3 regions of the Pseudomonas sp. IT-347P genome follow, and region 1 is predicted to be linked to each of the others. Evidence: riboswitches for the same ligand, from Rfam matches in the RefSeq annotation. Region 1 holds a riboswitch; each other region holds the start of a gene.
What was found. A riboswitch is a leader RNA that binds a small molecule or an ion and turns the genes downstream of it on or off. The one in region 1 is predicted to bind cobalamin.
Positions count from the first base shown of each region.

Region 1 (10,613 bases):
TTGCCCGGCAGCCATTCGAGGTTGCCGTGTTTGCCGACATGGATCACGGCGTGAGCGCCGTAGGTATTGCGCAACCAGAAATAGAACGCCAGATAACCGTGCGGCGGCACCAGATCGGGGTCGTGATACACCGCGCTCGGATCAACCTGATAGCCGCGCGCCGGCTGAATGCCGACGAAGGTAAGGCCAAAACGCAGACCGGCGATCATCATGCGCCCGTCGCGGCACATCGGATCGTTGTGCGGCGCGCCCCAGCGTTCGTTCACAGCGCTGCGATTGGCCTCGGGCAGCGCATTGAACATCGTCAGGTAAGCGTCCATCGCCAGGCTTTGCTGGCACGGCCGCAGATCGATGGTGTCGAGATCGTTGCTGACGCCACCGAGCAATTGCTCGATCAACCGGGTGCCGCTATTCGGCAGTTCAGCGGCGAGCGGATAGCCCTCAGTTTGCAATGCTCGCAGGATATTCAGCGCCGCCGCCGGCGTGTCAAGACCGACACCGTTGCCGATACGGCCGTCGCGGGTCGGGTAGTTGGCGAGAATCAACGCGATGCGTTTTTCGCCGTTCGGCACCCGCGCCAGATCAATCCAGCGCCGCGCCAGTTCGGCGACAAAATCCATGCGTTCGGCTTGCGCGCGGTAGCAGACCACGTCGGACTGGCTGCGCTCACTGCGCCAGGCCAGATCCTTGAAACTGATCGGCCGGCTGATGATGCGCCCGTCGAGTTCCGGCAAGGCAATGTGCATCGCCAGATCCCGTGGCCCCAGACCTTGCTCGCTGTCGCGCCAGCCGGGTTCGTTGTCCTGCGCGCAGATCGCCTGAATCACCGGGATATTGCGGCGAAACGGCCGTAAATGCGGCGCCTCAGGGCTGGACTGGGCAAAACCGGTAGTGTTGAGAATCACCCCGGCCTCGACCTCGTCCAGCCAATCCTCGACTACCGTCAGACAGCCGGGTTCTTTCAGGCTGGCCACCGCGATCGGCAGCGGATTCAGCCCCGCCGCTTGCAAGCGCTGGCAGAACACATCGATGAACGCGGTGTTCGCCGCTTGCAAATGCGAACGGTAAAACAACACCGCCGCGACCGGGTTTTCCGGCAGCCATTCGGCTTGCCAGTCACTCAGAGCGGCGGAAGTTTTATTCGGGTGGTAAATCGCCGTGCGCGGCAGCGTCTGCGGCTCTTCCCAGGCGTAATCGCGAGCCAGCCAACGGTTGGCCAGGCAGCGGAAGAAATCCAGTGCATTGCCCAGGCCGCCCTGACGCAAGAACTGCCAGAGACGATCGCGATCCACGGCGTTGACGGTGCTCAAGTCGCTGAGCTCCGGATCGGGACGGTCATCGCCCGGCACCAGAATCACCTGTACACCGCGCCCGGAAAGTTCGATCAGACGCTCGACGCCGTAGCGCCAATAGGCGATGCCGCCGTGCAGCGAAATCAGGATGACCTTGGCATGACGCAGCACTTCGTCGACGTACAAGTCGACCGAAGCGTGATTCTGCACCTGCATCGGGTTGGCCAGACGCAGGCTCGGGTAATCCTCGGGCAATTGCTGCGCGGCTTCGGCAAGCAGCGCGAGGCTGGAGTCGCCGCTACACAGGATCACCAGCTCGGCGGGGGTCTGGCCAAGGTCGGCAATATTGTCATCCGAGACGAAACCGCCGGGCTGGGTCCTGAGCAGGTGCATGGCTTAAACGCTGAGCGCGGCGCGCAGTTGCGCTTCGAGTTTGGCGGCGTCGAGTTCCTGGCCGATCAGCACCAGACGCGTGACACGCGCTTCATCGGCGCCCCACTGACGGTCGAAATGCTTGTCGAAACGCGTGCCCACGCCCTGGATCAGCAAACGCATTGGCTTGTTCGGAATGGCGGCGAAGCCTTTGACCCGGAGGATACCGTGCTGAACCACCAGTTGCGTCAGCGCGTCGAGCAGCAGGCTTTCGTCGGCTTGCGGCAGTTCGATGGAGATTGAATCGAAGGCGTCGTGATCGTGGTCATCGTGGTCGTCATCACCGTCGTGGTGGTGATCGTGATGACTGTGACGGCTGTCGATGTGTTCTTCGGAACCGGCGCCAAGGCCAATCAGCACGTCCAGCGGCAGACGGCCGTTGCTGGCTTCGATGATTTTCACCGCTGGCGGCAGCTCTTCGGCGACTTCGGCGCGGACACGAGCGAGGTCTTCCGCGCTGGTCTGGTCAGCCTTGTTGAGGATCACCAGGTCGGCGCTGGCCAGTTGGTCAGCGAACAATTCGTGCAGCGGCGATTCGTGATCGAGGTTCGGGTCGAGTTTGCGCTGGGCATCGACTTGGTCCGGGAACGCGGCAAAGGTGCCAGCGGCCACAGCCGGGCTGTCGACCACGGTGATCACCGCGTCAACCGTGCAGGCGCTGCGGATTTCCGGCCACTGGAAGGCTTGCACCAACGGTTTTGGCAGGGCCAGGCCCGAGGTTTCGATGAGGATGTGGTCGAGGTCGCCGCGACGGGCAACCAGTTCACGCATCACCGGGAAAAACTCTTCCTGAACGGTGCAGCACAGGCAGCCGTTGGCCAGTTCGTAAACGCGGCCGGTGGCTTCTTCTTCGGTGCAGCCGATGGTGCATTGCTTGAGGATTTCACCGTCAATGCCCAACTCGCCGAACTCGTTGACGATCACCGCAATGCGACGGCCCTGCGCGTTGTCGAGCATGTGCCGCAGCAGCGTAGTCTTGCCCGAGCCGAGGAAGCCGGTGACGATGGTGACGGGGAGTTTGGCCAGTGTTTTCATCGGTATGCCCTTTGGCAAGCGGCGGGCATACGGGACGAGAACCGGTAACGCGCGTGCGCGCCGGAAGCGTTCGCCACCGGATCACCCCGCCCGGTTGTAGTGAGAATCTGTGACGAGGCAGGTCTCCTGGCTGACGGTGTTCAGGCGCGGGGCCTGGCATTCGTTGCGCCTTCCCGCTGGCTCGTCAATTGAGCTGGCAGTGGCGTGGCAGCGAACATCACCGTTCACAGTTGCGGGGGCAGCCGCGGCATTGACCGCGTTCCCTTCTTAGCTTCGGCAGCGGCCGAAGAACCTCGAAGGCGCAAGGCTACGCATGGCTTGCTTATGGGTCAATGTTTGGATTGGGGGCATATCCGTTGCTGCGGTAACGGCTGCTTAGGGTTCCGCCCTTACGGCGGGTCACTTTTTCCAGACGCCGAAAAAGTAACCAAAAAGGCTTGCCCCGGCGTACGGCACTTCGCTGAGGCTCAGTGTTCCCTCGCTACGGTGTCCATCCGGGGGCATCGCCTACGGTTTGCTTCGCTGCACCTCCTCTCGATGTGTGCGGCTGCGCCGCACGGCGCTGCGCGCCTACCCCCCGGATGGACACCTACGCTCGGCCTGCCGAAGGGGCAAAAAATCAAAAGCCAAAGCAAGATCAAGAGCCAGATCAAAAGCCCCTCACCCTAGCCCTCTCCCGGAGGGAGAGGGGACTGACCGGGGTGTTTGGGAGAGCTACACCGACGTGAAATACCGAGTTGAACTCAGATTTTGAAACAGATCAAAAGCCCCCCTCACCCTAACCCTCTCCCAAAGGGAGAGGGAACTGATCGAGGTGTTTGGGAGAGGTACGCCGACGTGCGATACCGCGTTGAACACAGATCTTGAAAAGCCCACAAATCGGCCCCCTCTCCCTCGGGAGAGGGCTGGGGTGAGGGGCAGCAACAACGCAAATCAAAAGCCGAACACCCGCGCTCTTCCCCACTCAATAGGCCGAGTGTCAGCTCGCCTGCTTTTGATCTTGATCCACGGGCGACGTCGGAAGGCTGAGTGGAGGGATTGATCCGGGGGTGGGAGCGCAGCGACCGTTTGGCGCAGCCAAACACAGCGAGAGGAGGTGCAGCGAAGCAAACCGGAGACGCTGCGCCCGGATCGATCCCGCAGCGAAGGAACCCCGAGCCCCAGCGAGCGGGCCGGACGCAGGAGCAAGCGTTTTTTGCTTACTTTTTTTGGCGTTTGAAAAAAAGTGAGTCGCCGTAAGGGCGAAACCGTAATCAGCAACACCCGCAGCAACGGATAAGCCCCCCACAAATTGACTAAAATCCCCGACCCATGCTCTCCTACACACCTTGTTACGGGTGCCCTTCACAGGGTGAAACGGGAAACCGGTGAATCATGTGCTTTACTCAAGCCCATGTCAGTCCGGTGCTGCCCCCGCAACGGTAAGCGAGCGAAGCGTCAAAACCACTGTGCCAGCAAGGCATGGGAAGGTGACGCTTGCAGGTCGGCCTGACGCCAACCCCTCGTGAGCCCGGAGACCGGCCCGCAACACACAGCCCGCATTTGTGCGTCGCTGAACATAACAAACCCGCGGTGGGCGGGCGCTGTTCGAACCTCTGCGAGCCCGACCCGCAGGGGTTTTCATGCGCTCGATTGACCCGCTGACACTCCAGAGGGAAGCGCCATGTCGATCATCAGCAGCACCGGCAGCAACACAGACAAAATCGTCAGCACCACCACCCTGAGCCAACGCCTGACGGCTGCGATTTTCGCGTCGATCCTCGGCGCCAGCCTGGTTTACTTCGCCGGTTTCTCGCACATCGAAGCGGTACACAACGCCGCCCACGATACCCGCCACAGCGCCGCGTTCCCGTGCCACTGAGGCCTGCCGACATGATCAAGCGTATTGCGCAAACCGCGGGTTTCACCGGTCTGCTGGCCGCCCTGCTCCTCACCCTGCTGCAAAGCTTCTGGGTTTCGCCGCTGATTCTTCAGGCGGAAACCTTCGAGAAGTCCGAGCCGGTGGCGGTTCACGAACACGCCGCTGGCGCGGCTGTACACACCCACGATGCCGAAGCCTGGGAGCCGGAAGACGGCTGGCAGCGCGTGGTCTCGACCACGGGCGGCAATCTCGTCGTTGCGGTGGGTTTCGCCTTGATGCTCGCCGGTCTCTACACCCTGCGTGCGCCGACCAAAACCTCGCAAGGTTTGCTCTGGGGGCTGGCCGGTTACGCGACGTTCGTGCTTGCACCGACCTTGGGCCTGCCGCCTGAACTGCCCGGCACCGCTGCGGCCGACCTGGCTTCGCGGCAAACATGGTGGATCGGCACGGCCGCCTCTACCGCTGTCGGCCTGGCCCTCATCGTGTTCAGCCGCCACTGGCTGATGAAACTGCTGGGCGTGGCCATCCTCGCCGTGCCCCACGTGATCGGCGCACCGCAACCGGAAGTGCATTCGATGCTCGCCCCCGAGGCATTGGAAGCTCAGTTCAAAATCGCTTCGCAATTGACCAACGTAGCGTTCTGGCTAGCCCTGGGCCTGATCAGCGCTTGGTTGTTCCGCCGCAAAAGCGATGGCCAATACCACTCATGACGGACGATCGCGCAGCGCCGACTCTGGTCATAGGTCTGGGCTGCCAGCGTGGCTGCCCGGCCAGCACGCTGCGCGCGTTGCTCGATCAAGCGTTACAGGCACACCGCATTGAGCTTGAAGCGGTCAAGGCGTTGGCCAGCATCGATCTGAAGCGCGATGAACCGGGTCTGCAAGAACTTGCTGCACAACTGGCCCTGCCCTTGCTGTACTTCAGCAGTCAAGAATTGGCCAGTTATCAGCAACGACTCAGTCACCATTCACAAATTGCTTACGAACGCACGGGTTGCTATGGCGTCGCCGAAAGTGCGGCGTTGGCGCTTGCCGAACAGCTGATTCAGGCACCGGCAAAACTGCTGATTTCCCGGCAGAAATACGCTCAGGCCACGTTGGCATTGGCCGGCGCGGCATAAAATCCCGATAATCCCCGCCATTGATCATGAGCGTTGTTCATCTGCAACGCTGTCGTGTCCTCTTTTTACTCAGGATTCAACGATGACCGTTTACTTCATCGGCGCCGGCCCCGGCGATCCGGAACTGATCACCGTCAAAGGCCAGCGGCTGATCCGCAGCTGCCCGGTGATTATCTACGCAGGTTCGCTGGTGCCGGCGGCGGTGCTCGACGGCCACCAAGCCGAGACAGTGGTGAACAGCGCAGAACTGCACCTGGAGCAGATCATCGAACTGATCAAGGCCGCGCATGCCAAGGGTCAGGATGTAGCGCGGGTGCATTCCGGCGATCCGAGCCTGTATGGCGCAATCGGGGAGCAGATCCGTTATCTGCGTGAGCTGAATATTCCGTTCGAGATCATCCCCGGCGTGACGGCGACCGCAGCGTGTGCGGCGTTGCTTGGTGCGGAACTGACCCTGCCGGACGTGTCGCAAAGCGTGATTCTGACCCGCTACGCCGACAAGACCGCCATGCCAGCGGGCGAAGAGCTGGGCAGTCTGGCGCAGCATGGCGCGACCATGGCGATTCATCTGGGGGTCAATCATCTGGACAAGATTCTGGCCGAGCTGTTGCCGCATTACGGCGCCGATTGCCCGATTGCGGTGATTCACCGGGCGACGTGGCCGGATCAGGATTGGGTGATGGGGACGCTGGCGGATATTGCCGGGAAGGTTGAGGCGAAAGGGTTTCGGCGTACCGCGCTGATTCTGGTCGGGCGCGTTTTGGGGAGTGAGGTGTTTAGCGAGTCATCGTTGTATCGCGCGGGGCATGCTCATCTCTATCGCCCTTGAAGGCCCCTTCGCGAGCAAGCCCGCTCCCACAATTGGAATGCGATCAAATGTGGGAGCGGGCTTGCTCGCGAAGGCGTCGGTACTTTTCACCCATAAAAACTCACCCATAAAAAACGGCGCTCACGGGGCGCCGTTTTTCATGTCTGCAGCGAACACCTTAGTAGTAGGCGTTTTCTTTCTGCGTGTGGTCGGTCACGTCGCGAACGCCTTTCAGTTCAGGGATGCGCTCGAGCAACGTGCGCTCGATGCCTTCCTTCAACGTAACATCCGCCTGGCCGCAGCCCTGGCAACCGCCACCGAACTGCAGGACGGCAATGCCGTCTTCAACCACATCGATCAGACTGACCTGACCGCCGTGGCTGGCCAGCCCCGGGTTGATTTCGGTTTGCAGGTAATAGTTGATGCGCTCGTTGACCGGGCTGTCGGCGTTGACCATCGGGACTTTGGCATTGGGTGCCTTGATGGTCAGCTGGCCGCCCATGCGGTCGGTGGCGTAGTCGACCACGGCGTCATCGAGAAACGCTTCGCTGAACGAATCGATGTAGGCGGTGAAGCTTTTCAGCCCCAGCGCGGTGTCTTCAGGTTTTTCTTCGCCCGGCTTGCAGTAGGCAATGCAGGTTTCGGCGTACTGGGTGCCAGGCTGGGTGATGAAGACGCGGATGCCGATGCCCGGGGTGTTCTGCTTGGAGAGCAGATCAGCCAGGTAATCGTGAGCGGCGTCGGTAATGGTAATAGCGGTCATGGAAACTCCTCGCAGGCTTGGGCGCAGTTTACGCCAATCATTGCCCCGGACAAAGTCCTAGTATTTTTGTCGGGAAAGATTCTCGTCAGCCGCACTGTCGATACCGGCCTTGAGCCAGTGATCCTTGCGTTTACCAGCCATCAGAGATTCTCGTAGCGGTTCATGTCCAACACGCCCTCTTCCACCGGATCGGTTTCGTGCAAGTACTGGCTCAGATCATGGAAATAGAACCAGAATTGCGGATGACTGCGCCGAATTCCCCAACGTTCGACGATTTTCTCGAAACGGTTGGCATCCTTGGCGTTTTCCATGGCATCGACAAATTCGGGCACCTGATCGGCAGGAATATTGAAGATGAAGTTCGGATAACTGCTGAGGACACCCGAAAAAATAGTAAGGGTGTCCAACCCCGGCTGATAGCGCAGCGACTCACCGAGCAGGAACGCTACGTTGCTGTGCGCGCGGTTGCGCAACAGGCTGTAGACCTCACGTTTGCCGCTGGCGGTTTCAATGCGCAGCATGGTGGCTTCCGGCAATTGCTCGATGACTTTCAAACCGGCCGCCGGGCGCGAGGTCAGACGGCTTAGCGCCTGCTCGGCATTTTGCAGCGCCGGATCGATATTTGGCCGTGAGCAGTAAGCGCCGTCGCAGCGGTTGATCGGATCAGGATGTGCATTGAGATCACCGTAACGCGCCAGCAATTGCATGGCGAAGTCGTGTTTCGGGTCTTTCTCGTCGAGTTTCAGCGCAGTCGGTTTGTCGTCGTCAATGGCTTCGTAATCGAGCCACATCTTGAACTGGCCGCCGTTCTGGTACCAATCGTTGAGATAATCCTCGCGGGAATCGGCAGGCATCAGGCGCAGGAAGTTCTGCTCGGCACCGTTGCGGATCAGGTCGAAATACAGACGGGTTTGCGCCTGATGCGAGACGTTGCCGAACACGTCGAAGTTGACTGCCAACTGGTAATAGGTGCGCTCGAGCAAGGGATAGTCGAACAGCCACATCGTCTGCGGCACCTCGCCAATCAGGCCTTTGGTCACCGAAGCGCTGTCGAAGTGACGGAAAATGCTCAGCAACGCGTTGTCATTGCCGGCCCACAGGGTCGACCAGCTCGGGGCCGGGAGATCGGCGTAGCTGTCGCGGCGCAAAGCCTCGTATTCATTACGCTTGTCGCGGTAGTTGCGCCACAGGCTCAACACGCTGCCGACGTCGTCGTTCTGCCCCGGCATCGCCAGCAACGGCGTGGCCTGGCCGCGGTAGTTCGGGTCGGTGACATAGAGGTCGTGTTCCGGTGCCTGGAACAGCGCCCAGAAGTTGTCGCGGATCACGTCCGTGGCGATCTGCCCCCGGCACACCGGGCCGCGAATAAAGGTGCGGACAAAGTATTCGGCATTATCGAGCATGAACTGGTAACGCGCCTGCGCCGGAATCGCTTCGAACGTGGCAAACGGATTGGCGCGGCTCTGCGGGCCATAACCCGGTAATGCATTGGCCTGCCAGTTGCCGCTGTAGAACAAGCTTTTCACCCGTGCCATCTTCGCCGCGCTCAGCGGGTAGGTGATGTGGGTTTTATGCACGATCACCCCTTGCACCGGCCACAGGCGGTAATACACCTGAGTGCCCGGATCGTCGTTGGGGCGGCGGGTAGCGATCAGGTCGATCGGCTGCCCGCTCGGCGTACGCGAGCGCACCCACTGGAAATAATGCCCCGGCTCACCTTCCTTGAAATAGATGTGGGCGAGGTACCAGTGTTCGTACAGCCAGCGCCCGACCAGACTCTGCCGTGCGCCGGGGGCGTTGAGCAGGTTCTCCCACTGGACGATCTGCAACGCCTCTTTGGCGCTCGGCGCCAGACCCTGTTCATCAATTGGCGCTCCCGAGGCCAGCCAGCGCTGCAGCGTCTGATATTGCTGATCAGTCAGCCCGGTGACTGCCAGCGGCATGCCTTCTTTCGGATGTGCACCGGCATAGCCTTCGAACTCGGCGGGCAACGCGCACATATTCTCGCGGTTCAGGCCCAGTACGATGTCTTGCGGGAGTTTGGCGTTCGGCGTCAGTGGCGTCTTGTGCCCCAGCTCGAGCATGCGCGCCATCAGCGCCGCCTGACTGCCCTGCGCATCGAGCACCGAGTAGAAGTCTTTTTGCTGCCAGGCGCGCTTGCCGAAGGCGTCGTAGAACAGCCGGGTGGTCGGCGCTGCTTGTGAGCGCTCGCCATCGTAGACTGGCATCTTGCTCGCGCCACGGGCCGCGCCCTCGCCGCTGCCCAGGTTCAACTGGCAGGCCGAGTCGTAGCAGGCATGGCAGGCCACGCACTTCTCGGTGAAGATGGGTTGAATGTCCCGGCTGTACGAAATGCCAGGAGAAATCGAGGGCTCCTGCGCAATGGCGCCCCAGCTTAAGAACAGCAAAAAAATGCTGATGACGCGGTACGACATGCCCTAGATCCCGATCCTGGAAAAAAACGCCGCGATTCTACATTATGACGCCCGTACCAACATGAGCGATATTCATGCAAAAGCGCCACATGCTCTAAAACCGCACAGGTTTGCTATGATCCCGCTCCTTCGTAATGGTCTTTCCGAGTAGTCCAAATGTCCGATCGCAGCGTCCGCCTTCAAGCTCTCAAGCAAGCTCTCAAAGAGCGCATCCTGATACTCGACGGCGGAATGGGCACGATGATCCAGAGCTACAAGCTCGAAGAGCAGGATTATCGCGGCAAACGCTTCGCGGACTGGCCGAGTGACGTCAAGGGCAACAACGACCTTCTGGTCATCACACGCCCAGACGTGATCGGCGGCATCGAGAAAGCCTATCTGGATGCTGGCGCCGACATTCTGGAAACCAACACTTTCAACGCCACGCGCATTTCCATGGCCGATTACGGCATGGAAGAACTGGCCTACGAGTTAAACGTAGAAGGCGCACGGCTGGCCCGCAGGATTGCCGACGCCAAGACCGCCGAAAATCCGGCCAAGCCGCGTTTCGTTGCGGGCGTGCTCGGCCCGACCAGTCGTACCTGCTCGCTGTCGCCGGACGTCAACAACCCGGGCTACCGCAACGTCACCTTCGATGAACTGGTGGAGAACTACACCGAAGCGACCAAAGGGCTGATCGAGGGCGGCGCCGACCTGATCCTGATCGAAACCATTTTCGATACCCTCAATGCCAAAGCGGCGATCTTCGCCGTGCAGGGCGTGTTCGAAGCGTTGCACATCGAACTGCCGATCATGATTTCCGGGACCATCACCGACGCCTCGGGCCGAACCCTGTCGGGCCAGACCACCGAAGCGTTCTGGAACTCG
Region 1 covers NZ_CATKPQ010000022.1:173,376-183,988, forward strand. The annotation lists gene cobN (cobaltochelatase subunit CobN) at 1-1,685, opposite strand, end outside; gene cobW (cobalamin biosynthesis protein CobW) at 1,689-2,759, opposite strand; cobalamin riboswitch at 2,858-3,070, opposite strand; cobalamin riboswitch at 4,078-4,300, shown strand; gene ACM6IV_RS09600 (CbtB domain-containing protein) at 4,423-4,620, shown strand; gene ACM6IV_RS09605 (CbtA family protein) at 4,632-5,330, shown strand; gene ACM6IV_RS09610 (cobalamin biosynthesis protein) at 5,327-5,740, shown strand; gene cobM (precorrin-4 C(11)-methyltransferase) at 5,823-6,569, shown strand; gene nfuA (Fe-S biogenesis protein NfuA) at 6,727-7,311, opposite strand; gene ACM6IV_RS09625 (fatty acid cis/trans isomerase) at 7,452-9,746, opposite strand; gene metH (methionine synthase) at 9,903-10,613, shown strand, end outside.

Region 2 (10,613 bases), on a different contig from region 1:
GAGCAACCCGACAGTTCGCAGCCAACGCCGATGCCGGTCACAACCTGGGCAGCGGTGTCGACATTGAGTTTGCCGGTGGCGTAGTAGTCGAGGAAAAACAGTGGCTCGGCGCCGCAAACGACGAGGTCGTTCACGCACATGGCAACCAGGTCGATACCGATGCTGTCGTGCTTGTTCAGGTTCAGCGCCAGACGCAGCTTGGTGCCGACGCCGTCGGTGCCGGAAACCAGTACTGGCTGCTTGTAGCCGGCCGGGATTTCGCAGAGGGCGCCGAAACCGCCCAGGCCGCCCATGACTTCCGGGCGCGCAGTGCGCTTGGCGACGCTCTTGATGCGTTCGACCAATGCTTCACCGGCGTCGATGTCTACACCGGCGTCCTTGTAGCTCAGGGAGGGTTGCTTGCTCATGATCCAGGCCTTTAGGGGAGGGGATTCAGGGGTAACGACCGAGTTCAGCGGGAACATCGAAATCGACGGGGCGATGGCCTCACGCGAGTTTCGAGGTGCCCGGCTGTTGCCGGTCTGCGAAGGCGCGCGATTTTATCAGGCTTGAGGGGCAGCGGCCATCCTCGCACCGACGGGCAGGGCCATATCCACGGAAATTTTTTGCAATTGAGGCGAATGAACGCCTGTATAAGGTGGGGCGATTAACCGTCTATCGTTATCACTGTGCAAAAACTTACCGCTGTCGTGTGAATGTTTGGTGCTGGCAGATTGTCACAGCCTTGCTCAACCGATTCACGCGGCCTGTTCCAGCCGCTCCTGTCGACGGGAATTTTCCATGCGTTTTTGTAAATTGTTGTTAGTGGGTTGTTTGTCTCTGATCAGCCTGGCGAGTCACGCCGAAAACCTCAAAGGCCTTTATCAAGTGCGTGAGCCGGTCAATGGTCAGGCACCGGAAGAACGTGATCGTGCCACGCAGGCGGCGCTGGATACGTTGGTGCTGCGTTTGACGGGCGATCCGAAAGCTGCACAAAACCCGGGGTTGGCGGCGATTCGCAAGGATCCGCAGCAGATCATCAGTCAATTCGGTTTCGATGCCGGGCCGCCGGAGGTGCTGAAGGTCGATTTCGATCCGGCGACCACCGAGCAGGCGCTGCGTCGTGCCGGCTTGTCGGTGTGGGGCGCCAGTCGCCCGTCGATTCTGAGTTGGTGGCTGAATGACTCGGCTGAGGGGGCGAATCTGGTTGGCGACGGTCAGTCCGCTGCTGCGCCGTTACGTCGAGCTGCGCAACATCGCGGCTTGCCATTGCGTCTGCCGTTGGCAGACCTGAGCGAGCAACTGGTTGCCACGGCGCCAGCGCTGGAAGGCACGGATCCGGCACCGTTGCGCGGTGCCTCCGAACGCTACAACGCTGACGCTTTGCTGGCAGTGCATGCCCGTGAAGAAGGCGGGCAGTGGCAAGCGAAATGGCACCTGTGGCTGGGCGATCAGAAAGAGGCAGGCAGTGTGCAGGGCGCCGATCAGGCCGCTGTCGCTGACGCGGTGATGCTGGCGGTGGCTGAGCGTCTGGCGCCACGTTTTGTCGCCAAACCTGGTGCTTCAGGGCAGCAGACTCTGGAAGTGCAGGGTATGAATCTGGAGCATTACGCGGCGCTGTTGCGGTTACTCGAACCGTTTGGCGTGCGTCTGCAAAGTGTTGACGGCGATCGCATCGTCTATCGGGTCAATGGCAGCGCCGATCAGATGCGTGCGCAGTTGTCGCTGGCCAAGTTGCAGGAGTTGCCGGCAGAGGCGCCAGTTCCGGTGGCTGCACCACAGCCTGCGGTTGCAGGTGCAGCACCGGTTGCGGCTCCGGTTGCGGCTCCGGCCCCGACCCCGGCAGCACCGTCGTTGCGGTTTCGCTGGTAAGTCTTTCCTTATATAGAAGCTACAGGAGTGGTACATGGCCGATACGCGGCGTTGGTTCTGGCTCGGTGGGGTTGTCCTGCTTTGCGCGTTTGTGTGGTTGCTCCACCCGATCCTCACGCCGTTTCTGGTGGCGCTGCTGCTGGCTTATCTGTTCGATCCACTGGTGGATCGCCTGGAGCGACTTGGTATGTCGCGCACCTGGGGCGTGATCGCGGTGTTTGCTTTGTTCACCCTGATCGTCACGGCGCTGATGCTGGTGTTGGTGCCGATGCTCGCCAAGCAGTTGCTGCGTTTGTACGAACTGGCGCCGCAGATGCTCGATTGGCTGCAGCACACGGCAGTGCCGTGGGCACAGTCGAAGCTGGGGTTGTCGGACGGTTTCTGGAAGTTCGACAAGGTCAAGGCCGCGATCAGCGAGCACATGGGGCAGACCACCGACATTGTCGGCGTGGTGCTGAGTCAGGCAACGGCCTCCAGTCTGGCGTTGATCGGCTGGCTGGCCAATCTGGTGCTGATCCCGGTAGTAAGTTTCTACCTGCTGCGCGACTGGGATGTGATGATGGCCAAGATCCGCAGCTTGCTGCCGCGTGATCGGGAAGAGACCATCGTATCGCTGGCCGGTGAATGTCATGAGGTGCTGGGCGCGTTTGTTCGCGGTCAGTTGCTGGTGATGGTGGCGCTGGGCGTGATCTACGCGGCGGGCCTGATGATTGTCGGGCTGGAGCTGGGGCTGTTGATCGGTCTGATCGCGGGTCTGGCGGCCATCGTGCCGTACATGGGCTTCGTGATCGGTATTGGCGCGGCACTGATTGCCGGTTTGTTCCAGTTCGGTGGCGATCTATACCCGATGGTCGGGATCGTCGCGGTGTTCATGGTCGGTCAGGCGCTGGAAGGCATGGTGCTGACGCCGCTGCTGGTGGGTGATCGTATCGGTCTGCACCCGGTGGCGGTGATCTTCGCGATTTTGGCTGGTGGCGAGCTGTTCGGTTTCACCGGTGTGCTGTTGGCGTTGCCGGTGGCGGCGGTGATCATGGTGCTGGTGCGCCATGTGCACGATTTGTACAAGGATTCTGACATCTATAGTGGTGTCGACGAGCCTGAGTTGTAATCGGGCAGGGCGGCCCGGCGAACAGCCGGGTTGGCCCGCGTCCTGCAGGCGCTGGCGCCAAAGAATCTGTCATAAAACCAGCGTGTTAACGCAAACCTTTGATTTTGCTTGGACTCTGTCGCATTGTGCGCTCAGCTTCACGGGTATAAACTTCGCAAACTTTACACAGAGGCCACTAACGGTTCCTTGAGAACTGTTCAGTCAGCATGAAACCGATTCAGCTGCCCCTAGGTGTGCGTCTGCGTGACGACGCCACCTTCATCAACTACTACCCAGGCGCCAATGCCGCTGCACTCGGCTATGTCGAGCGTCTATGCGAAGCCGACGCCGGCTGGACAGAAAGCCTGATCTACCTGTGGGGCAAACACGGCGTAGGGCGTACGCATCTGTTGCAGGCCGCATGTCTGCGTTTCGAGCAGATGGGTGAGCCGGCGGTGTACTTGCCGTTGGCCGAGTTGATGGATCGCGGCGTCGAAATCCTCGATAACCTCGAACAGTACGAACTGGTTTGCCTGGACGACCTGCAGGTGATTGCCGGCAAGGCTGACTGGGAAGAGGCGATGTTTCATCTGTTCAACCGTCTGCGTGACAGCGGTCGGCGCCTGCTGATTGCCGCTTCAACCTCTCCGCGTGAACTGCCGGTCAAACTGGCTGACTTGAAATCGCGCCTGACCCTGGCGCTGATCTTTCAGATGCGCCCGCTCTCCGATGAAGACAAATTGCGCGCCTTGCAACTACGCGCATCGCGTCGCGGTTTGCACCTGACTGACGAAGTCGGGCATTTCATTTTGACTCGCGGTACCCGTAGCATGAGTGCACTGTTCGACTTGCTCGAACAGCTCGATCAGGCCTCGTTGCAGGCTCAGCGCAAGCTGACCATTCCCTTCCTGAAAGAAACGCTGGGCTGGTAACGGCGCGGCTTTTAGCGTGTTTTGGCATATTTCAGGCGTCAGAAAATCCGCTTTCCTGCACGATTTGCAGGCTGCGTATCGGTTCAAATGGGCTTAAGCGCTTAGATGTAAACGAGAAACCGGGAAGTCACAAAAAGATCGATTGAATTTGCAAATGAGGCTGATAGCGGGCATAGTCTCGGCTTCTTTACAACTATCAGCCACGGTCGTGCCCATGCTACAGCGCTTCGCACCCCTCGTGCCTCTCGCACTCGTCACCCTGTTATACGGTTGCGCTGCTCATTCTCCAGTTCAAGAGCAGCCTCAACAGGTTAAAAATTCTGCCACGGCCCAGTCTTCCGTTATTTACCAGGAAGAGCTGGACACGGAAAAAGAACTCAACGAATTCAATGGCAAGAAGCCTTATCAGCTTCCTGTTCTGGCCGACAGCATCCTCGAACGCGGCATGTCCCTGATCGGTACCCGCTACCGTTTCGGCGGTACCTCTGAAGCCGGTTTCGATTGCAGCGGTTTCATCGGCTACCTGTTCCGCGAAGAGGCTGGCATGAACCTGCCACGCTCGACCCGCGAGATGATCAACGTTGATGCGCCGCTGGTGTCACGCAGCAACCTTGAGCCGGGCGATCTGCTGTTCTTCGCCACCAACGGTCGTCGCGGTCGCGTCAGTCACGCCGGTATCTACCTGGGTGACAACCAGTTCATCCACTCCAGCAGTCGTCGCAGCGGCGGTGTTCGCATCGACAGCCTGGGTGACAGCTACTGGAGCAAGACCTTCATCGAAGCGAAACGCGCTCTGGCCAACGCTCCGACTGTTGTCACCGCTCGCAAGTAATTCCCCGATGTCGCTGCGTTCGCAGCGACGACCGGCTCCCGGCAACGGAGTAGACCTGGACTTTACAAGGTGAAGTTAAAGTCTTACTTGAAGTTTGCCGCGTAGCCGCTAGAATCCTGAATCATATTGATGGCAAACCGCCTGCGTGCTTACGCAGGCGGTTTTGTTTTCTGTCCGTCGGCAGAAAAAGCCGCAGCCAGATCAGGATGTTCTGCTTATGACGATGTCGGCCCGCCTTGCTTTGATCTTTTTCGCAGCGCTGCTCAGCGCCTGCGCCAGTCGCACGCCGCCCCCTGCGCCGGTGGTTCGCGCGCCGGTTGTGTTCGGTCCCTCGCAATCTTTCTCGCCCGCTGCCGAGGACGTGCTGTTCCGTGCGCTGGGTTTGGTGGGCACGCCGTATCGCTGGGGCGGCAACACGCCGGATTCCGGGTTTGATTGCAGCGGGCTTATCGGTTTTGTCTACCGTGATGCGGCAGGGATTTCGCTGCCGCGCTCCACGCGCGAGATGATCGTCATGCAGGCGCCGAATGTCGGCAAGGAGGGCTTGCAGACCGGCGACTTGATCTTCTTCGCCACCAATGGCGGCTCGCAGGTCAGTCATGCGGGGATTTATGTCGGCGAAGGGCGCTTTGTGCATGCGCCGGCCACGGGCGGTACGGTGAAGCTGGACAGTCTGTCGAAGGCGTATTGGCAAAAGGCTTATCTGAGCGCCAAGCGGGTGCTGCAGCCGGAGCATCTGGCGCATAACCCGTAATTCAAGTTGCCCATAATCTAATGTGTAGGAGCGAGCCTGCTCGCGATGACGGTGTCACATTCAACATCAATGTTGAATGATCGACCGCTATCGCGAGCAGGCTCGCTCCCACAGTTGTTTCAGGTCACATTCAACATCACTTTGTGGCTGAGACTCGCCAAACCTTGTTGCCGACATCATCCGCCACCAGCAAGCCACCTTGCTGATCGATCACCACGCCCACCGGCCGGCCAAATGCATTCTCATCCTTGTCGAGGAATCCGGTCAGCACATCCACCGGTGTGCCACTCGGCTTGCCGCCGGTAAACGGCACGAAAATCACTTTGTAGCCACTGTGCGGTTTGCGATTCCATGAGCCGTGCTGGCCGATAAAGGCACCTTCCTTGAATTGCGCCGGCAGGTTGTTGCCCTCGGCGAACGTCAGGCCCAAAGACGCAGTGTGCGGCCCGACTGCATAATCCGGGGCAATGGCTTTGGCCACCAGCTCAGGGTTTTGCGGCGACACACGCACATCCACATGCTGGCCGTAGTAACTGAACGGCCAGCCATAAAACCCACCGTCCTTCACGGAAGTGATGTAGTCCGGCACCAGGTCACTGCCGATTTCATCGCGCTCATTCACTGCCGTCCACAGCGCGCCACTGGTGGGTTCCCAGGCCAGGCCATTGGGGTTGCGGATGCCCGAGGCGAAGATGCGGTGGTTGCCGGTCGCCCGATCAACTTCCCAGATCGCGGCGCGACCTTCTTCCTTATCCAGACCATTTTCGCCGACGTTGCTGTTCGACCCGACCGTGACGTACAACTTGCTGCCGTCCTTGCTGGCGATGACGTTTTTGGTCCAGTGGTGATTCAGCGTGCCGCCGGGCAAATCGACAACCTTGATTGGCTGCGACTTGATCTCGGTCGCGCCGGGTTCGTAGTTGAAGCGCAGCAAGCGATCGGTATCAGCGACGTACAGATCGTTGCCGACCAGGGTCATGCCGAAAGGTGAGTTGAGGTTTTGCAGGAACACTGTGCGCGTCTCAGCGACGCCATCGTGGTCGGCGTCACGCAGCAAGGTGATGCGGTTTGGGCTTGGCACGCCAGCGCCGGCCTTGCCCATGACCTTCTTCATGACCCAGCCGCGAATCCCGCTGCTGTCATCCGGTTTTGGCGGGGCATTGGTTTCCGCCACCAGCACATCGCCGTTGGGCAGCACATACAACCAGCGCGGATGATCGAGGCCTTCGGCGAACGCTGCCACCTGGGTGCCAGCCGCCGCTGTCGGTTTGCCGCCCTCGGGCCAGCCGATCGCCGGGGCGATGTTCACCGTCGGGATCAGGGTCTTGTTCGGTTCAGGCAGCTTCGGCGACGGGCCGGTACCGTCGGAGACTTGCAGGCTGGAGGTCTCACCGCAGGCGGCGAGCCCTCCGGCGAAGGCGATGACAAAAACGAGCTGGGGCTTGCGCATTGCTGATCTTCCCTATGAATGCATTCCTAATCATAGAGGAGGGCGCAAGCCCGATGGTTCAACTGCTCAGCCGCGGGCTTCCTTGAACAGCACGGCGATGCCCGGGTGATAGTGGCCCGCTTCGCTGCGTAACTTGCGGTAGGCGTAGGGGAAATACCAGGCGACCGCGCAAGTGTGTTCCTTTTGCAGATCGTCGACCATGTCCTGCAACTCTTCGGGGCTGGCGCTGTGCTGGGCTTTCTGTGGAGCGACAAACAGGCAGCCGAGCTTGAGATCGCTGGCATAGCTTATGCGTTTGGCGTCGTTGGTGATGTCGAGCAGGGCTTGGGTCAGATTCAGGTGGGTAACCTTCGGCCAGCGCTGAGTGACCTGGATAAAGGCGCGGTCTTCGGCACCGGCCAGAAGCAGATCGGCGCGAGCGTTGCGCTCGCCTCCTTCGTTCTGCTTGCGCGTGGCAGTTTCGTTCAAAGTCACCAGCTCCGCCATCCAGGCCGCCGCCGAGAGCAAGCCGAGATTGGCTTTCTCGTCATGCCAGTAAGGGGTGTCGCTGTCGCCGCGCACGGCGTTGTAGCGGTCGATACAGTCAAACCAGCGTTCAAGCACCGGGCGCAGGAATTCCAGGCGCGGGTTGCTGATGATCATGCCTTGCATCGTCATCATCCTTATTGTTGTGATGGGCTTTTCGGGAAAAGCATGGCTCTTTGATATCACTTGTCTCAGCATGGCACAAGACAGGCGTCAGATAATTGATCGGCGGCAGTTATTCGCCCCGATGGCTGCCTCTTTAATTGACGCTCCATCCCCAACCCTCTAACCTTCGCGGCTTGTTTCAGGTGCTCTGTGACCTGCGTCGACAGAGTGAAACAGGGAAGCCGGTGAGGGTTGTCTTCAACTGAAGAACAATGACGATCCCGGCGCTGCCCCCGCAACGGTAAATGAGTGAAAACTGCGCCATGAGCCACTGCCTCGAAAGAAGCGGGAAGGCGCGCAGTCAGGCCAACGCCGCTCATGAGCCCGGAGACCGGCCTGATCCATCCAGCGGCATCACGGTGGGCGATGCCAGGCTTTTTGCCGTCTATTCTTGTGCCTGCCCGCCGTTATCCAGCCTCAACGGAGAGCTCCCCAATGACTGATTCCCCCGAGCGTGACGAACGCCATCTGGCGCGTATGCAGCGCAAGAAAGCCGTGATCGACGAACGCATCGCCAACTCGCCCGACGAGTGCGGCCTGGTGCTGGTGCTGACCGGCAACGGCAAAGGCAAAAGCAGCTCGGCGTTCGGCATGCTCGCCCGCGCCATGGGCCACGGCATGCAGTGCGGTGTGGTGCAGTTCATCAAGGGCCGCAACAGCACGGGTGAAGAGCTGTTCTTCCGGCGCTTCCCCGAGCAGGTGCGTTTTCATGTGATGGGCGAGGGCTTCACCTGGGAAACCCAGGATCGTCAGCGTGACATCGCTGCCGCCGAAGCCGCGTGGGCGGTCTCCCGCGAATTGCTGCGCGATCCGTCGATCGGTCTGGTGGTGCTCGACGAATTGAACATCGCCCTCAAGCACGGCTACCTTGATCTCGATCAGGTACTCAGTGATTTGCAGGCGCGTCCGCCGATGCAGCACGTGATCGTCACCGGTCGTGCGGCCAAGCCGGAAATGATCGAGATGGGCGACACGGTCACTGAAATGGGCATGCTCAAGCACGCCTTCCAGGCCGGTATCAAAGCGCAGAAAGGCGTCGAACTTTGAATCAACCACGTCACTGCCCAGCGGTCCTTATCGCCGCGCCGGCCTCCGGTCAGGGCAAGACCACCGTTACCGCCGCACTGGCCCGTTTGCATCGCAACCACGGGCGCAAGGTGCGCGTCTTCAAATGCGGCCCAGACTTTCTCGACCCGATGATTCTCGAGCGCGCCAGCGGTGCGCCGGTGTATCAACTGGACATGTGGATGGTCGGCGAACAGGAAAGTCGTCGTCTGTTGTGGGAAGCCGCTGCCGAGGCGGACCTGATTCTGATCGAGGGCGTAATGGGCCTGTTCGACGGAACGCCGTCCAGCGCCGATCTGGCACGGCACTTCGGTGTGCCGGTGCTCGGCGTGATCGACGGCACAGCCATGGCGCAGACCTTTGGTGCGCTGGCGCTGGGTTTGGCGAAGTATCAGCCGGATCTGCCGTTTGCTGGCGTGCTGGCTAATCGTGTCGGTACCCTGCGTCATGCGCAGTTGCTCGAAGGCAGTCTCACCGAAGGTTTGCGCTGGTACGGCGCGCTGTCTCGCGAAACCGGTATCGAACTGCCGAGTCGCCATCTCGGCCTGGTCCAGGCCAGCGAACTGAATGATCTGGATATGCGTCTCGATGCCGCCGCCGATGCATTGGCCAGCAGTTGCGAGGTAGCGTTGCCACCGGCCGTGGAATTCGCCGCGCCTGATGTGATCGCCGTCGAACCGTTGCTGAAAAACGTGCGAATTGCTGTCGCCCGTGATGAAGCGTTTGCTTTCACTTACGGCGCCAGTCTCGATCTGTTGCGCGCGATGGGCGCCGAGTTGAGTTTCTTCTCGCCGATCCGCGACACGCAATTGCCTGCGGCGGACAGCCTGTATTTGCCGGGCGGTTATCCAGAATTGCACCACGTTGCGTTGTCGCAGAACACTGCGATGCTTGAGGCGATCCGTGCGCATCATGCGGCCGGGAAACCGTTGCTCGCCGAGTGTGGCGGCATGCTTTATTTGCTTGATTCGCTGACAGATGTTGAAGGTACCCGCGCTGAGCTGGTCGGCCTGCTTAAGGGCGATGCAGTAATGCAAAAGCGTCTGGCTGCGTTGGCGTTGCAGGCGGTCGAACTGCCGGAAGGTTCGTTGCGTGGCCACACTTATCACCATTCCCTGACGACGACTGAGTTGACGCCGATTGCCCGTGGCCTGAGTCCGAACGGTGGGCGTGGGGCGGAGGCGGTTTATCGCGAGGGGCGGATGACGGCTTCTTATGTGCACTTCTATTTCCCGTCGAATCCGACTGCGATTGCCGCATTGTTTGCGCCAGACCGTGAGGCCGCCTTCGCGAGCAAGCTCGCTCCCACAGGGGATCGCGTTTCTTGAGCAAGCACCCCGTCCAATGTGGGAGCGAGCTTGCTCGCGAAGAGGCCATGACTGACAACGCATTCTCCGAAGCCGAACGCGAAGCGGTTTATAGAGCCATTGCCGAACGCCGCGACATGCGTCACTTCACCGGCGGCAGCGTCGAACCACAATTGCTGCGCCGACTTTTGGAAGCTGCCCACCAGGCCCCAAGCGTCGGCCTGATGCAGCCGTGGCGCTTCATCCGTATCAGCGACCGAACTTTACGCGGCCAGATCCAGAACCTCGTCGAAGAAGAACGCATCCGTACCGCCGAAGCCCTCGGCGAGCGCAGCGACGCGTTCATGAAACTCAAGGTCGAAGGCATCAATGACTGCGCCGAAGTGCTGGTTGCGGCGCTGATGGACGATCGCGAAAAGCACATTTTCGGTCGCCGCACGCTGCCGGAAATGGACATGGCTTCGTTGTCCTGCGCGATCCAGAATCTGTGGCTGGCCTCGCGCGCCGAAGGCCTGGGCATGGGCTGGGTCTCGCTGTTCGAGCCGCAAGCGTTGGCGGATTTGTTGAAGCTACCCGAGGGCGCCAAGCCGCTGGCCGTTTTATGCCTGGGCCCGGTCAAGGAATTCTATCCGGCGCCGATGCTGG
Region 2 covers NZ_CATKPQ010000003.1:35,077-45,689, reverse strand. The annotation lists gene purM (phosphoribosylformylglycinamidine cyclo-ligase) at 1-407, opposite strand, end outside; gene ACM6IV_RS01820 (DUF2066 domain-containing protein) at 781-1,851, shown strand; gene ACM6IV_RS01815 (AI-2E family transporter) at 1,886-2,959, shown strand; gene hda (DnaA regulatory inactivator Hda) at 3,166-3,870, shown strand; gene ACM6IV_RS01805 (C40 family peptidase) at 4,085-4,702, shown strand; gene ACM6IV_RS01800 (C40 family peptidase) at 4,920-5,456, shown strand; gene ACM6IV_RS01795 (PQQ-dependent sugar dehydrogenase) at 5,593-6,906, opposite strand; gene ACM6IV_RS01790 (hypothetical protein) at 6,973-7,557, opposite strand; cobalamin riboswitch at 7,721-7,951, shown strand; gene cobO (cob(I)yrinic acid a,c-diamide adenosyltransferase) at 8,032-8,643, shown strand; gene ACM6IV_RS01780 (cobyrinate a,c-diamide synthase) at 8,640-9,989, shown strand; gene bluB (5,6-dimethylbenzimidazole synthase) at 10,037-10,613, shown strand, end outside.
Region 2: another riboswitch for cobalamin. It lies ahead of cobO (cob(I)yrinic acid a,c-diamide adenosyltransferase); the one in region 1 lies ahead of cobW (cobalamin biosynthesis protein CobW).

Region 3 (10,613 bases), 190 kb from region 1:
TTCACAAACCTGCGGTGCAAGCGCGGGTTGCGGCGATTACGGCCCGGGACAGCCAGCGTCAGTCGCTGTTTGCCCAGCGTATCGCCAAGCAACGCGCTGGCCTGGATCTGCCGCTCTTCCCGACCACGACGATCGGTTCGTTCCCGCAAACCGCGTCGATCCGCCTCGCCCGTCAGTCGTTCAAACAGGGCAAGCTGACCGAAGCCGAATACACCGAAGCCATGCACAGCGAGATCCGCCACGCGGTGGAAATCCAGGAGCGTCTGGGCCTGGATGTGCTGGTGCACGGTGAAGCCGAGCGCAACGACATGGTCGAGTATTTCGCCGAGCAACTGGACGGCTATGTGTTCACCCGCTTTGGCTGGGTGCAGAGCTACGGCTCACGCTGCGTGAAACCGGCAGTGATCTTTGGCGACCTGAGCCGCCCGAAAGCCATGACCGTCGAGTGGATTCGCTACGCCCAAGGCCTGACCGACAAGGTCATGAAAGGCATGCTGACCGGGCCGGTGACCATGCTGATGTGGTCGTTCCCCCGTGAAGACGTCAGCCGTGAAACGCAGGCCCGGCAACTGGCGCTGGCGATTCGTGACGAAGTGGTCGATCTGGAAGCTGCCGGCATCAAAATCGTGCAGATTGACGAAGCGGCATTCCGCGAAGGTCTGCCGTTGCGTCAAGCGCAGTGGCAGGATTATCTGGACTGGGCGACCGAAGTGTTCCGCCTGTGCGCCTCGGGTGTACGCGATGAAACCCAGATCCACACGCACATGTGCTACAGCGAGTTCAACGATGTGATCGAGTCCATCTCGGCCATGGATGCCGACGTGATCACCATCGAAACTTCACGCTCGGACATGGAATTGCTGGAAGCTTTCGAAGCCTTCGCCTATCCGAACGAAATCGGCCCGGGCGTCTATGACATCCACTCGCCACGGGTGCCGGATGCCTCGGAAATGGCCAATCTGTTGCGCAAGGCGGCCAAGCGGATTCCGGCAGAGCGGCTATGGGTCAACCCGGATTGCGGTTTGAAAACCCGGGGCTGGCCAGAGACCGAAGCGGCGCTGGTGCACATGGTCACTGCCGCCCGCCAGCTGCGTAAAGAGCTTGGCTGACACCTTAACCACCTGAATAAACACAACCCCTTGTAGGAGTGAGCCTGCTCGCGATAGCGGTGTGTCGGTCAACTCATCGGTGACTGACACACCGCTATCGCGAGCAGGCTCACTGCTACAGGGGTTGTGTATGAAGTTCAGAATCGGGGATTTCCTTGGCATCGCCGGGAGGCTGTTGTTACTGTGCCCAGCCGCAGTTCAGGTGTTTGCCGCTACATGAGTGATCAACCCGTTATCCAGGCCGTGTCCGAAGCAGACATTCCTGACGTTCTTGATTTTGTTCTAAAGGCCCGCGCCGAGCTGTTCCCCAAGCTCAGCGCGACTGGAATGCCCGATGATCTGGCGCGTTTTGCCGAGGTTTATCTGCGTGGGGAAGGGCGCTTTCTGATCGCTCGTCACGAAGGGCAGATTGTCGCCTCGATCGGCTATCTCCCTTACGACCGACGCTTTCCCAACCTGGATTATCCCGACCGCAACGTGGTGGAAATCGTGCGCCTGTTCGTCGTGCCTTCACAACGGCGTTCCGGGTTGGCCGCGGCGTTGTACCGATCACTCAAAGACCTGGCACTCGCCGACGGGGTCGAGGTGATCTACTTGCACACCCATCCGTTTCTGCCGGGGGCCATCGAGTTCTGGCAGCGGCAGGGTTTCGAGATAATTGCTGTCGACGCTGACCCGGTCTGGCAGACGACGCACATGCACAGCGTCATGAGTGGAATCGAAGAATCTGCGCTCCATCAAACGGGTCCGTCAGGTAATGCGCCCTGACCCCGAACGTCTCCTGTAAGCGCTGTGGTGTCAGCACCTCCAGCGGCTCGCCCAGTGCCACCAGTCTCCCGCGTTCCAGCACCGCCAGACGATCACATTTCAATGCCTGATTAAGATCATGCAGTGCGATCAATGTGGTCACCGGCAACGCCTGCACCACGTTGAGAATGGTCAGTTGATGCTGAATGTCGAGGTGGTTGGCCGGCTCGTCCAGCAACAGGATCTGCGGTCGCTGCGCCAATGCCCGGGCGATGTGTACCCGCTGCCGCTCACCGCCCGACAGGCTGCGCCACAGGCGCGTGCGCAGGTGCATGGCGTCAACGTCGGTGAGCGCCTGCTGGACAATGGCGTCGTCTGCCTGCGACCACGGTTGCAGCGCCGACAGCCAAGGCGTTCGCCCCAGCGCCACGGCATCAAACACGCGAATGCCGTCGTCGGTGTCGGCCTGTTGTTCGACCACCGCGAGTTTTTGCGCAATATTGCGTCGGGCCATTTTGCCCAGGCGCTGACCGTCGAGCAGCACCTCGCCAGCGCTCGGTTCGCGCAGCCCGGCCAGCAGTTTGAGCAGGGTGGATTTGCCCGAGCCGTTCGGTCCGACAATACCCAAAGTTTCGCCGCGCTGAACGTCGAGGCTGACACCGTTGAGCAACTCGGCGCCGCGCACCTTGAAGCTCAGTTCGGAACAACTCAAAACACGGCTCATCGTGCGGACCTGCGGCCAACCAGAATCAACGCAAACACCGGTGCGCCGACCAGTGCGGTAATCACCCCGACCGGAATCACCTGACCCTTGATCAGCGTGCGCGACAGCACATCAGCAGCAATCAGAAACACCGCACCGCCCAGCGCACTGGCCGGCAGTAACCGCGCATGACCGGTTCCAAGCAACAGACGCGCGGCGTGGGGAATGACCAGACCGACAAAACCGATCGAACCGACAATCGACACCATCACCGCCGTCACCAGCGCCGCGCAGCCAATCAATAGAATCTGCACACGTCGCACCGGAATGCCGAGCGACGCCGCCGAATCCGCACCAAAGGTAAACGCATCCAGCGCCCGCCGATGCCACAGGCACACAACCAATCCCGACACGGCCACCGGCACCGCCAGCCACACCGACGGCCAGCGCACGCCGCCGAGATTACCCAGCAGCCAGAACATGATCCCGCGCGCCTGTTCGGAGCTGGCCGAGCGGGTGATCAGAAACGCCGTCAGTGCATTGAACAATTGCGAGCCGGCGATCCCCGCGAGAATGATCTGCCCGGTGCCGCTGGCCGAGCCGCTGACCCGTGCCAGCACAATCACCAGCACGAACGCCGTTACCGCGCCGGCGAAGGCACCGACTGACAATGAGATCATCCCGGCGCCAACGCCCAGCAGCGCCACCATTACCGCCCCGGTCGAAGCCCCGGCAGAAATCCCCAGCAGATACGGATCGGCCAGTGGATTACGCAGCAGCGACTGCAAAATCACCCCGCAGGTCGCCAACCCGGCACCGCAGGCCGCCGCGACCAGTGCGCGGGTCAGTCGGTAGTTCCAGACAATGCCTTCATCGATAGGGTCGAGCACATGTCCGGCGCCCCATAGTTTGTTGGCCAGCACTTGCACCACCACGCCCGGCTCAATCGAGGTTTCACCGATGGCCACGCCGGCAATCACAGCCAACAACAGGGTCGCCAGGGCCAGTAGCGTACGGATCAGGCTGGCACTCATTGCGACAGGTCATAGCCGTTGATGGCCGTGGCCAATTGTTCGATGCCGTCGAACATGCGCAGGCTGGCCTGCAGGGCCATGGCGTCGAGAATGATGATGCGGTTGTGCTTCACCGCGTCCATGTTGCGCGTCACCGGGTCGCTGCGCAGGAAGGCGAGTTTCTTTTCATAGTCGTCGGCAGGGAAGCGTCGACGATCCATACGCGCGATGACCAGAAAGGTCGGATTGGCCTTGGCGATGGTTTCCCAACCGACCGTTGGCCACTCTTCATCGGACGCCACCACGTTGCGCACACCGAGGGTGCTGAGCATGAAATCGGGAACGCCTTTGTGCCCGGCCACGAACGGCTCGATGTCCATCTGAGCGCTGGAGAACCACACCAGCGCGCTAGCGTCCTTGAGCTGTTTGCCGTGGGCAGTGGCGATCGATCTGGCGAGGCTGGCCTTGAGTTGATCGTTGAGCTGCTGGCCACGCTCCTGCACGTCGAAGATCTGCGCCAGTTGGCTCACGCTCTTGTAAATCGTGTCGATGCGAAACGGTGCCAGCCGCGTGCCGTCGGCGCCGACCAGGTTGTCCTTGGCTTCGCAATCGGAGGGCAGCAGGTAGGTTGGAATCTTCAGCTCGTGAAACTGCTCGCGAGTGCCCACCGCACCTTGCGGGCCGACCATCCATTCCAGTTCCACGGCGACCAGTTCCGGGCGCTTGCCAATCACCGATTCGAAACTCGGTTCGTTATCGGCCAGGCGCTCGATCTGCTCGTTTTGTGCCTTGTATTGGTCCAGCACATTGTTGAACCACAGTGAAGTGCCGACGACCTTGTTGCCCAGGCCCATGGCGTAAAGCATTTCCGTGCCGGCCTGGCCGATGGTCACCGTACGCGTCGGCGCGTGCTGGAAGGTCAGGCTGCTGCCGCAGTTTTCGATCGTCAGCGGATAGACAGTCGGTGCCGCCTGCGCCAGGGCGCAAAGGCTCAGGCCGGTGATAAGGGTGGCAACGCGGGGCAGCAGCATGGGGCAGTCTCCAAGGGAACCGTACGGGGAGCGGGAGAGTACGGTCTGGAAACACACCATCGAACGCGGTCAGGGCAACCGCGCAAGGCCGGGCAGCAAACAAAGACGCGAACGGCACGATGTCCTTCCCGGACACCCCGCCGGTTAGTCGTCATTGTGCCGGCAGGTCTCCTGACTGATGCGTCATCGCCTGGCTCCGGCCTTCCCGGGGTTCACCCAGTGGCAGTCTTGGAGCAGGCTCAGCACCTACAGTTGCGGGGGCAGTTCCGATCAGTGCTGTGCAAGCACCTCGGATTCCCTATTAATCCCGTTTGGAAACCGGCGGCGGCATGGTAGTCGATCACGCCGCTGAAGGGGAGACGTATCTGTCCTGGCGAGGGTGTGGTTGTCATGACACTGTCATTATCCGGCGCCTATGCTGAGGCCAATTACATCGCGTGTTCTTAAAGTTTTGCTGCCAATTTTGGCAGCTTTTTTTTGCCTGCGATTTGCCCGCCGACACGATCGTATTTGCAATTTCGACTGGGGGTTGGCTAGTATACGATCCATATACACATCGTATCGGATCCATATATGGGCATCGTAAAGATTTCAGAGGACATGCACGAGAATCTGCGCATCTCCAGCAATGCGCTCAGCCGCTCGATCAACGCACAGGCCGAGCACTGGATGCGTATCGGCATGCTCGCCGAGCTACACCCCAACCTCGACCACAGCGCCATTTGCCGCTTGCTGATCCGCGCCGAACAGAACGGCGGGCTGGATCTGCAACAACTGACTCAGGAAGCCGTCAGCGCATGAGAAACCCGATCAAGCTAAACACCCCGGCCGAGATCGCGCAATCGCGCGCGGCCGGCAAACTCGCCGCTGAAGTGCTAGCGATGCTGGTGCCGCACGTCAAGGCCGGCGTGACCACCGATGAACTCGATCGGCTGTGCAACGACTACATCGTCAATGTGCAGAAAGCGATACCGGCCAACGTGGGTTATCACGGTTTTCCGAAAACCGTCTGCGCCTCGGTCAACGACGTGGTGTGCCACGGGATTCCGTCGGGGACGCCGCTGCAGGATGGCGACATCGTCAACCTCGACATCGCCGTGATCAAGGACGGCTGGTTCGGCGACACCAGCCGCATGTACGTGGTGGGTGAGGCGACGGCTGAAGCGCAGCACCTGATCAAGACCACTTATGACGCCATGTGCGCGGGTATTCGCGTGGTGAAACCGGGTGCCACGTTGGGCGACATCGGCCATGCGATCCAGAGCCTGGCGGAGAAGGAAGGCTTCAGTGTGGTGCGCGAGTATTGCGGGCACGGCATCGGCAAGGTTTATCACGACGAGCCGCAGATCCTGCATTACGGCTTTCCCGATCAGGGCATGAAGCTCAAGGCCGGGATGATCTTCACCGTTGAACCGATGCTCAACGCCGGCAAGCGTCATGTGAAGAACATGCCGGATGGCTGGACAGTGCTGACCAAGGATGGCTCGTTGTCGGCGCAGTGGGAGCATATGGTCGCGGTGACGGAGACTGGGTTTGAAGTCCTCACCGCGTGGCCGGATGAGATTGAAGGCTACCGCGCTATTGTCTGATACCGCGTCGACTGTTTCCCTCACCCTAGCCCTCTCCCAGAGGGAGAGGGGACTGACCGAGTTGTTTTGGCGTTATACATCGACTTGAAAGTCCTGAGTCGATCTCAGGTCCTGAAAAGCCCCCGATCTGCTCCCTTTCCCCCTCGCCCCCTTGGGGGAGAGGGCTGGGGTGAGGGGGTAAATCCGACAGACAACACGCTATCAGTGAGCGCCCGCAGCTTTGTTCAGGTCGCTCTCTGTCCATTCGGTATACACGCAAGCATCAGCAGTCGCCCAGCGCACTTGCACCGGATCGCCAGCCTTGAGCGGCATACCGGCGGCGGACAAAGCCTTCACCGTCATCGAAGTACCGCCGGAAGTGATCACGCTGCAGGTCTGGCTCTCACCAAGAAACAACACCTCCACGACTTTTGCTGAGACCTCATTCCAACCCGACGGCAGCGGTTCGCTGACCGCCTGCGCCACGCTCAACGCCAGTGCCTTTTCCGGACGCACCATCAGCAACACATCCTGATCCGTATGCAGCCCGGCCGTCAGACGCATCGACAGCGACTGCCCTTCAAACGAAGCGACAGCATTGCCCTGCGCCTTGAGCTTGAGGAAGTTCGAGTTGCCCAGAAACGAAGCAACAAACGCATTCGGCGGATTCTGATACAGGTCATAACCGCTGCCCAGACCCACAATCTTGCCATGACTGAAAATGGCGATGCGCTGAGACAAACGCATGGCTTCTTCCTGGTCGTGGGTCACGTAAACAATAGTGATGCCCAAGCGACGATGCAGTTGGCGCAGTTCATCCTGCAAATCTTCGCGCAGCTTTTTGTCCAACGCACCGAGAGGTTCGTCCATCAACAGAATGCGTGGTTCGTAAACCAAGGCACGGGCGATGGCGACGCGTTGTTGCTGACCACCGGACAGTTGCGAAGGGCGGCGATGAGCGAATTGCTCAAGCTGCACCAGTTTCAGCATGGCATCGACACGCTTGTCGCGCTCGGCCGCAGCGAGTTTGCGAATCGCCAACGGAAACGCGATGTTGTCGCGCACCGACAGATGCGGGAACAACGAATAACGCTGGAACACCATGCCGATGTCGCGCTTGTGCGGCGGCACATTCACCAGCGATTGCCCATTGACGAGGATCTCGCCGCTGCTCGGTGTTTCGAACCCGGCGAGCATCGACAGCGTCGTACTCTTGCCCGAGCCGCTGGAGCCGAGGAAGGTCAGGAACTCGCCGTCCTTGATGTCCAGCGAGATGTTGTCGACGGCGGCAAAGTCGCCGTAGTGCTTGTTCAGGTTGCGCAGGCTGACCAGCGGTTTGTCGTTCTGCTGGAAGGCGTCTTTGATCACGGCACTCATGTCGTACTCCTGGGCGCTCAGGCGCTGATTTCGTTGCGCCGACGCAGCGCGGCGGCGATCACCATGACCAACACAGACAAGCCGATCAGCAGCGTCGAAGCGACGGCGATCACTGGCGTCAGGTCCTGGCGCAGGGTGGTCCACATTTTCACGGGAAGGGTTTGCAGGGTCGGGCTGGCCATCATCACGCTGAGCACCACTTCGTCCCACGAAACGAGGAAGGCGAAGAGGGCGCCGGCGACCATGCCCGGACGAATCGCCGGGAACGTCACCTTGAACACCGCTTGCAGGCGTGACGCGCCGCAGATCACCGCCGCGTCTTCAATCGACTGATCGAACAGCTTCAGCGAGTTGATAATCGAGATGATGGTAAACGGCAACGCGACAATCACATGGCTGACCACGAAGGCGAACATCGTCCCGGTGTAACCGAGCTTGAGAAACAGCGCGTACACCGCCACGGCGATGATCACCAATGGCACGATCATCGGCAGGGTGAACAGGCCGTAGAGCATTTCCCGGCCGGGAAAGCGCCCGCGCACCAGCGCAAACGCGGTCGGCAAACCCAGGGCCACGGCGCAAATTGTGGTCAGCACGGCGACCTTGAGGCTGGCGGCCGCAGCGTTCATCCAGTCCGGGTTGGAGAAGAACTGGCCGTACCATTTCAGCGTCCAGCCCGGAGGCGGAAACACCAGCCACTGAGAGGAACCGAACGACAGCAGCACGATAAACACGATCGGCAACACCAGGAACAGACCGATCAGCCCGGTGGTGGCGTAGAGGCCGAAGCGCATCCGGCGGCTCATCGCATTGGGAGTCAGGAGCATGTCGGCTTACCTCGCGTTGCTGGCGCCAACCGGGGATTCCGGCTGAAGCTTCAGGTAGAAGTAGAACAGCACCAAAGTGATTGCGATCAGCAACGCGGCGCCGGCACTGGCCAGGCCCCAGTTGAGGAACGATTGCACCTGTTGAATGATGAACTCCGGCAGCATCATGTTCTGCGCGCCGCCGAGCAACGCCGGGGTCACGTAGTAACCGAGCGACATGACGAACACCATCAAGCCACCGGAGGCCAGACCCGGCCGGCACAGCGGCAGGAACACCCGGAAGAAGTTGGTCCACGGACTGGCGCCGCAGATCGAACCGGCCTGCAGGATCATCGGGTCGATGGCCTGCATGGTCGCCTGCAACGGCAGCACGATGAACGGGATCATGATGTAGCTCATGCCGATCACCACGCCGGTGAGGTTGTGCACCATCTCCAGCGGCTGATCGATGATGCCCATCGCCATCAGAGCCTTGTTGATCACGCCGGAGGCTTGCAGCAACACCAGCCACGAATAGGTGCGGGCGAGCAGGCTGGTCCACATCGACAGCAGTACGATGTTGAGAATCCAGCGACCCCAGCCACGCGGCACCAGGGTGATCGCCCAGGCCAGCGGAAAGCCCAGCAGCAGGCTGAACAGTGTCACCAGCCCGGCCACCGAAAAGGTGTTGAGCAGCACCCGCGCGTACGCCGAGTTGGCGAACAGTTGTTCATAGTTGCCAAGGCCTGGGGTCGGTTCGAGCACGCCGCGCAACAGCAGGCCAATCAACGGCGCGAGAAAGAACAGGCCGATGAACAACAGCGCCGGGGCGAGGTTGCCGGCGCCGCGCCAGCGTTGTCGGAGGGACGGGGCTTGCTGCATCGCAACCGCCTGGGTTCCGTGGGCCGAACCGGCAGCGCTTGCGGCGCTCCCGGTGGCAGTGGAGGGACGGGACGCGGTGGCTGCCATTTTCATTTGACCAGCCATTCGTTCCACCGTGTCGCGATGGCCGGGCCGTTTTTGGCCCAGTACGCGAAATCAAGAGTGATCTGATCCTTAGCGTAGGCAGTCGGCAGGTTGGGGGCCAGCGTCGAATCCAGACGCTCCACACTGTCGAGGTTGACCGGGGCGTAGGCGGTCAGATTGGAGAAGTCAGCCTGGCCTTTGGCGCTGCTGGCGGCGGCCAGAAACTTCATCGCCGCGTCCTTGTTTTTCGAGCCTTTTGGAATCACCAGAATGTCGGCCATGACCAGGTTCTGTTTCCAGCTCACGCCGACCGGTGCACCGTCTTCCTGCAGGGCGTGGATACGACCGTTCCAGAACTGGCCCATGCTCGCTTCACCGGACGCCAGCAGTTGCTGCGACTGCGCGCCGCCGCCCCACCAGACGATGTCTTTCTTGATGGTGTCGAGTTTCTTGAAGGCGCGATCGAGGTCGAGAGGGTAGAGCTTGTCGGCCGCTACGCCGTCGGCCAGCAGCGCCAGTTCGAGCACGCCGGGACTTGGCCATTTGTACAGGGCGCGTTTGCCGGGGTAGGTTTTGGTGTCGAACAGGGCGCTCCAGTCCTGCGGCTTGTTGGCGCCGAGTTTGCCCTCGTTGTAGCCGAGGACGAAGGAGAAGAAGAACGAGCCGACACCGTGATCGCTGACGAAACGCGGGTCGATCTTGTCGCGCTGGATGACCTTGAAATCGAGGGGTTCGAGCAGGCCTTCAGCGGCGGCGCGCAGGGCGAAATCGGCTTCGACATCGACTACGTCCCACTGCACGTTGCCGCTTTCGACCATGGCTTTGAGTTTGCCGTAGTCGGTCGGGCCGTCCTGCACGACGGTGATGCCGCTGGCCTTGCTGAATGGATCGGCCCAGGCCTGTTTCTGCGCATCCTGGGTGCTTCCGCCCCAACTGACGAAGTTCACGCTTTCGGCAGCCATTGCAGCCTGGCCGGTGACGCTGAGCAGTCCCGCAAAAAAGATTGCGGTTGCAGCTTTGTTCAACACCATGTTCACGCCCTCATTGTTGTGTTTTTGAGCGGGCTTGCGTTGTTGCCCGCCTGTCGGGAGCAGTAGCTGGACGTTCGTTGAAGTGTCCGGTCTATGGAATATCATATTATGGTATTCCAAGCTTTGTGCAAGCACTTTGCCTTACCGGTTATCTGGAGGCTGATGTTTTTTCACTTGAGAGATGTGTAGAAATTCTAGATCCAGCCCCTCATCGGAACGCCGCCCGCTCAGCCCTCTCCCAATGGGAGAGGGGGAAAGGGAG
Region 3 covers NZ_CATKPQ010000022.1:368,129-378,741, reverse strand. The annotation lists gene metE (5-methyltetrahydropteroyltriglutamate--homocysteine S-methyltransferase) at 1-1,109, shown strand, start outside; gene ACM6IV_RS10385 (GNAT family N-acetyltransferase) at 1,326-1,877, shown strand; gene ACM6IV_RS10380 (ABC transporter ATP-binding protein) at 1,816-2,580, opposite strand; gene ACM6IV_RS10375 (FecCD family ABC transporter permease) at 2,577-3,581, opposite strand; gene ACM6IV_RS10370 (ABC transporter substrate-binding protein) at 3,590-4,603, opposite strand; cobalamin riboswitch at 4,747-4,941, opposite strand; gene ACM6IV_RS10365 (ParD-like family protein) at 5,177-5,404, shown strand; gene map (type I methionyl aminopeptidase) at 5,401-6,192, shown strand; gene ACM6IV_RS10355 (ABC transporter ATP-binding protein) at 6,394-7,548, opposite strand; gene ACM6IV_RS10350 (ABC transporter permease) at 7,566-8,375, opposite strand; gene ACM6IV_RS10345 (ABC transporter permease) at 8,382-9,329, opposite strand; gene ACM6IV_RS10340 (ABC transporter substrate-binding protein) at 9,326-10,351, opposite strand.
Region 3: another riboswitch for cobalamin. It lies ahead of ACM6IV_RS10370 (ABC transporter substrate-binding protein); the one in region 1 lies ahead of cobW (cobalamin biosynthesis protein CobW).